Regions from separate parts of the Lentilactobacillus curieae genome, predicted to be linked through region 1. Evidence: predicted binding sites of a transcription regulator. Region 1 holds the regulator's gene; each other region holds the start of a gene.
What was found. Region 1 encodes Rex, which represses fermentation and respiration genes when NADH is low (regulators of the CRP and FNR family bind a similar motif). Its sites were predicted from a motif close to TTGTGAANTANTTCACAA; they were not measured.
Positions count from the first base shown of each region.

Region 2: the regulator Rex is predicted to act here: its motif matches at 1,233-1,250, upstream of PL11_RS01105 (iron-containing alcohol dehydrogenase).
Region 3: the regulator Rex is predicted to act here: its motif matches at 1,052-1,069, upstream of adhE (bifunctional acetaldehyde-CoA/alcohol dehydrogenase).

Region 1 covers NZ_CP018906.1:1,614,401-1,616,676, forward strand. The annotation lists gene PL11_RS07815 (ABC-F family ATP-binding cassette domain-containing protein) at 1-517, opposite strand, end outside; gene PL11_RS07820 (redox-sensing transcriptional repressor Rex) at 691-1,323, shown strand; gene groES (co-chaperone GroES) at 1,519-1,803, shown strand; gene groL (chaperonin GroEL) at 1,856-2,276, shown strand, end outside.
Region 2 covers NZ_CP018906.1:184,124-186,399, reverse strand. The annotation lists gene PL11_RS01115 (trans-sulfuration enzyme family protein) at 1-766, opposite strand, end outside; T-box leader at 809-1,040, opposite strand; gene PL11_RS01105 (iron-containing alcohol dehydrogenase) at 1,315-2,276, shown strand, end outside.
Region 3 covers NZ_CP018906.1:993,504-995,779, forward strand. The annotation lists gene PL11_RS04750 (HAD-IC family P-type ATPase) at 1-284, shown strand, start outside; gene PL11_RS04755 (DUF1836 domain-containing protein) at 351-878, shown strand; gene adhE (bifunctional acetaldehyde-CoA/alcohol dehydrogenase) at 1,090-2,276, shown strand, end outside.

The sequences.
Region 1 (2,276 bases):
TTTTTTGACCACCAGATAATTCGTTGATTTTGTGATCATAGTCATCTTCGCCGAATCCGAATCCGTGAAGAACTCCCCGAATCTCAGCTTCGTACGAGTAACCATTATTTTGCTCAAAGTCTGCTCGAAGGTTGTCATACGTCTTGGAGAGCTCAGAAAAGTCGTCAGGGCTCATTGATGGGCCTTCCTCACTCATCTGTACTTCCAGGTTATGAATCTTTTGTTCTGTTTTCTTTAGGTCATCAAAAACCGATTCCATCTCATCGTAAATGTTTTTGTTCGAGTCAAGGCCGGTATCCTGGGCTAAATATCCCACCGTAAGGTTTTTCTTTTCTGAGATACTTCCTTCGTCTGCTGTCATCTCTCCCATAATTACTTTTACTAGGGTTGACTTACCAGCACCGTTTTGACCAACTAATGCGATTCGGCTTTTTTCCTGGATGTTTAAGTTGACTCCGGAAAAAATATTTTCGCCATTAAATCGCTTTGCGACGTCTTGGACCTGCAAAATAATCATGCGGCATCCACCTTTCTAAGTATTAACATTCTATCACACATCAGCATTCTGGAAAAAGCTATCAAATATTATTTGAAATTGTTTTCACAAGCACTCATCTTATGATAGAATAAACAGTGAAGAGAGATTCACAAACTTTTTAATAAGCAAATAAAATTGAGGAGGAATTACTCGTGACGGCTGAAAATATCCCAAAGGCAACAGCAAAACGATTGCCAATTTATTACCGTTATCTAAATATTCTCCATGACACTGGAAAAGAAAGAATTTCTTCAACGGAGCTTGCAGATGCCGTTCAAGTAGATTCCGCAACAATTCGTCGCGACTTTTCTTATTTTGGTGCGTTGGGGAAACGGGGCTATGGTTATGATGTTGATAATCTGCTCAACTTTTTCAAACAGATTTTAAACCAAGAACATTTAACTAACGTTGGCTTGGTCGGGGTTGGTAACTTGGGTCACGCTTTGTTAAACTTTAACTTCCACAAAGATGGGAATGTTAGAATTTCAGCAGCGTTTGACTCAAATGATAGTATCGTTAATACAATCCAAGATGGAGTTCCTGTCTATCCAGTTAGTGATTTGGCTAACCAATTAAAGGAACAACAAATCCAAGTGATTATTTTGACTGTTCCATCAGAAGTTGCTCAAGGAGTTGCTGATCAAGCAGTTGAAGGTGGGGTTAGGGGAATCCTTAACTTTACACCAATTCGAATTTCAGTTCCTGATAGAGTTCTGGTTCAAAATGTTGATTTGACAAACGAATTACAAACATTGATCTATTTTATTGAAAACTTTGGAAAGTAAGCATCATTAAGTCAGAGAGTTTCTCTCTGGCTTTTTTATTTTGGCTTTTTTGCATGTCGTCGGCGAATTTTTTGATTTTTAAACCGTTGAGGCTTGCATTTTAGGACTGATAATAATATTATTGATAACAGTGATTAGCACTTTTATCAAACGAGTGCTAATGTTGCTAAAAACATTCAGTATGGAGGGACTAACGTGTTAAAACCATTAGGAGATCGCGTTATTATTGAAACGCAAAAAGAAGAAGAAAAAACGGTTGGTGGCATTGTGTTAGCAGGTAACGCAAAGGAAAAACCACAAACTGGTAAAGTTATTGCCGTTGGATCTGGCCGTGTTTTGGACAATGGTAACACCGTTGCACCAGTAGTTAAGGCTGGCGATGAAGTTATGTTCGACAAATACGCAGGTACAGAAGTTGAAGACGGAGATAACTCCTATTTAGTTTTACATGAAAAGGATATTGTTGCTATCGTTGAATAGTGATTAGTTCCATTAATAATAATTAAAAATAATTTATGAGGTGGATTTAAGAATGGCAAAAGAAATTAAGTTCTCTGAAGACGCTAGAACTAAGATGCTTGCCGGTGTCGATAAATTAGCTGATACTGTAAAGACTACAATTGGTCCTAAGGGACGTAACGTTGTTTTGGAACAGACTGCTGGTAACCCAACCATCACAAACGATGGTGTAACAATTGCAAAGTCAATTGAACTACCAGATCATTTCGAAAACATGGGTGCTAAGCTAGTTTCTGAAGTTGCTTCTAAGACAAACGATGTTGCCGGTGATGGTACTACTACCGCAACTGTTTTGACTCAAGCAATCGTTAACGAAGGAATGAAGAACGTTACCGCTGGTGCAAACCCTGTTGGGATTCGTCGCGGGATTGAAAAGGCTACTAAAGCTGCCGTTGAAGCACTTCACAAAATGTCACATGAAGTTGCTACTAAGG
Region 2 (2,276 bases), 670 kb from region 1:
TTTTTAAACTTCGAAGTAACAACCATGAGTCAAATGGATCAAGGGTTACCCCTGTGGTATTAAAATTAAATTCCAACTCTTCGGCAATTTGTGGCTTTTTAGCGATGACGGCACCACCGAGTAAATCATTATGTCCAGAAAGATACTTAGTAGCACTGTGGACCACAATGTCTGCTCCTTGAGTCAGGGGTTGTTGATATACGGGAGTTAGAAATGTATTATCCACACAAACTAGTGATTCTGGATTAGCCGTGTGAAGAATATTAGCAACTTTATCTATGTCGATAATTTTCATTGTCGGGTTTGAAGGTGTTTCCAGCCAAATTGCTTTAGTATCTGGAGAAACTAGTTGTTGGAGTTCATCATAATCAGTTCCGTTCCACTTTGTGAACTGGATGTTGTAGTGAGATTCAAGGTAGTCGAAGTATCTAAATGAGCCTCCATATAAATCATCTGAGGTGATAATTTTGTCACCAGTTTTAAACAAACTGAACACTAACTGGATTGCTGCCATTCCAGAGCTAACAGCGTATGCAGCACAGCCAGATTCCATCTTAGCTAAGGTGTCTTGAAGTACGTCCCGAGTGGGGGTCGAGAGTCGTGAGTATGAATATCCTGAATGGGGATCACTAGCCTCGACCTCCTCTAAAGAAGGATGCCTAAAGTTAGATGAAAAGTAAAGTGGAGTGGAGACTGATCCGTATTGATCATGGTTGTTCCGGTTACCTGCTTGAGCGAGAATTGTATCTAGTCTATTTTCTGTCATTGTTCATTCCTCCAAATAAAAAGCCCTGAACAATAAATAATTGTTCAGGGCGAAATTTCGCGGTACCACCTGGTTTGCTAGTCATGGCTAGCATCTCTATCAGTACTCTCGTAAGAATACCGTGCAAGTTAACGATTGCCAACGAGTTACTAGCCAAAAGACCGCAACTAGACTCAGAGATCATCTTCATCAACTGAATTTATCTTCTCTCACCGTGAAACCGAAGCTCTCTTTATTAAATTCAGATGATTACTCTTCTCATCACTGTCTAATAATTAAATTGAAGTTAGTTTACCGCCTTTTGTAAACTCGGTCAATCCCATGTTAAGTTAACGAGATTAATTAAATTGTTCACAACATTCCAGGATGAACAACACAAAAGGAGTCCGAAAACAGTTTATAGCATAACGCTTACATAGACTGACAATACAGGCTTTTTTACGATTTAAAAATAAACAAAAAACTATTGTGAAATTATTTACATCTCGTAAGGGCGATGATATGATTAACACTGTTATCATAATATTTATTTAAAGGGGATTTTATTGATGAAGGAAAATTTTGATTTCTTAATGCCAAGCGTGAATTTTTTTGGTAAAGGGGTAATTAAGAAAATTGGTGATCGTGCTAAGATGCTTAACATGAGCAAACCATTAATTGTTACTGACAAATTCTTACGCTCAATGGACAACGGTCCAGTTGCCCAAACTTTGTCATCACTTGATGAAGCTGGAGTAGATTATGCAATTTATGATGGGGTTGAACCAAATCCTAAGGTTAGAAATATTCAAGCCGCTAAACAAGTATATTTAGATAATAACTGTGACAGTATCATCACTGTTGGTGGGGGTTCCTCCCATGATGCTGGTAAAGGAACTGGAATTATTTTAACCAATGGTGACGATATCACTAAGCTAGCTGGAATCGAAACTCTTGATAATCCACTTCCTCCATTGATGGCTGTCAACACAACTGCTGGAACGGCATCTGAGTTAACTCGCCACTGTGTAATTACTAATGAAGAAACTAAGCTAAAATTTGTTGTTGTTTCATGGCGGAACGTTCCATTGGTTTCGTTTAATGACCCAATGTTAATGCTAGACGTTCCTGCGGGTTTAACTGCTGCAACAGGAATGGATACTTTTGTTCAAGCTATTGAGCCATATGTGTCAACCAACCGTAATGACATTACTGATGGCCAATGTGTGGAAGCAATCAAGTTAGTTGAAGAAAGTCTTCGTCAAGCTGTTGCTAACGGTCACGACGTTGATGCCAGAACTAAAATGGTTGAAGCAGAAATGCTTGGCGGAATGGCATTTAACAATGCTGATCTTGGTTATGTCCATGCTATGGCCCACCAACTTGGTGGTCAATATGATGCTCCCCATGGTGTTTGCTGTGCGATGTTATTACCAATCGTTGAAAAGTATAATATCATTGCCGCACCAGAACGCTTTGCAGAGTTAGCTAGAATTATGGGTGAAGATACCACTGGACTATCAACTAGGGA
Region 3 (2,276 bases), 620 kb from region 1:
TTTTGATTACAGGGGCAATTTGCTGGCTGGCGTTAGTGTTGGTATCGCGGCCATTCAACCGTTTAAAGATTGCTTTAGATGTGGCCGTACTGGCGGCATTCTTGCTAATTGTAGTGTTCTTTAATAACTTATTCTCGCTAGTTTCACTGTTTAATCCGGTTGTCTGGTGGATTGCAATTCCACTGATTGCCACAGCATATCCAATCTATTTATTTGCCCAGGGATTAATCAGCAAGATTATGGATGCCCGGGAGCGAAGAAGATTGAAGAAAAGCCACGTTTAATTGGAACCAGAACATCTAGTGTTGTACACTAGATGTAGTAATTAACTCAATCAGTAGAGGTGTGCTATGACAGATAAAGAAGCTCAATATCAAAAGTGGGAACAGGACCTAAAAAAGGTAGAACTGCCCTTGTGGTCAGAACTACCAAAGTTTGATTTATACATGGATCAAGTGACGGCGTTTGTTAATGGAGTTCTTGGACAAATTGGCATCTCTCCAGTAACTCCAGCGATGGTCAACAACTACGTAAAAAATAAGGCAATAATTGCCCCAGTTAAGAAAAAGTACCAGACAATGCAAATTGCGGACATCATTATGATTAGTTTGCTTAAACCAGCGTTTTCTTTGGGCACCATTCGGCATGCAATCGATCAGGTTACTGCTAACATGTATCCTCAGCAGGCATATGATAATTTTATAAAGCGGCTGACTTTTTCATTTAAGAACATCGATAATATTTCTAATCGTGCTTTAGAAGAAAAAGATTTGAACGAAAAATTAATGCAAGTTGCAGCCAATGTTGTTATAGATAGGGTCCAATCTGAGAAACTTTTGGATATAATCAAGAAGCCATTACCGCAACTGAAGAGCTAGTGAACAGGTTCACATATAGGCAATGTAATCGCTTTCAAGAAATTGAACAAACTTTAGTAAGTAAGAAATGTAGCCAAAGATTGAGATATCAATGGTTACATTTTTTATTTTCACTTTTTGTGATTTTTTGAGCAAAAACTATTTACATTGAAAATATTCGTGTTATTATAATCTTGTGAAATAAATAACAAACCATTTTTGGAGGCAGCTCATGATTGAGAACAAAGTAGAAAACAAAAAAACAACTGATGTAGATACAATGATCAATGGTTTAGTTGAAAAAGCTCAAAAAGCTCTCGAGATTATGGATTCGTTTGACCAAGAAAAAGTCGATTACATTACACACCAAATGGTTATGGCTGGCCAAGACAAGCATATGGACCTTGCCATTATGGCAGCTGAAGAAACTGGCCGTGGTGTTGCAGAAGATAAAGCAATTAAAAACATGTATGCCACAGAAGAAATTTGGCACAGCATTCGCGAACACAAGACTGTTGGGGTTATCAAAGATGACCGCGAACGTCAATTGATTACTGTTGCAGAACCTCTTGGTGTTTTAGCCGGAATTACTCCAGTTACTAACCCAACTTCAACTGCATTGTTTAAGTCAATTATCGCAATGAAGACAAGAAACCCAATCATCTTTAGTTTCCACCCACAAGCATTGAAGTCATCAATTGCAGCCGCAAAGGTTGTCCGTGATGCCGCAATTGCTGCTGGTGCTCCTGAAGGTGCAATCCAATGGATTACAGAACCAAGTATTGAAGCTACTAACAAGTTGATCAACCACCCAGGCGTTGCCTCAACATTAGCAACTGGTGGTCCCGGCATGGTTAAGGCAGCTTACTCAACTGGTAAACCAGCCTTAGGTGTTGGTCCTGGTAATGGTCCCGTATATATCGAAAAGACTGCTAACATTCTTCGCGCAGTTAACGATTTAGTTCTTTCAAAGACTTTTGATAACGGAATGATTTGTGCCACTGAAAACAGTGCCATTATCGATGCAGATATTTACGATGTTGTTAAACATGAATTGGAAAGAAATGGTGTATTCTTCGTTAAGAAGGCAGATCACAAGAAACTTTCTGAAACAATGTTTAACCAAGAAAAAGGAAATGTTCTTGGACCAATCGCTGGTCAACCAGCTAAGAAGATTGCTGAAATGGCCGGAATTAAAGTTCCTGACAACACTAAAGTGTTAGCCGTTGAAATTAACAAGATTGGAATCAAGGAACCACTTTCAGGTGAAAAACTTTCACCAGTTATCAGTGTCTTCAAGTCAGCTGATCATAAAGAAGCATTTGACCTTGCTGAAAAATTATTGAACTATGGTGGTCTCGGACACACTGCTGCTATTCAAACTACCGACGATGACTTGGCACTTGAATACGGTAAGAA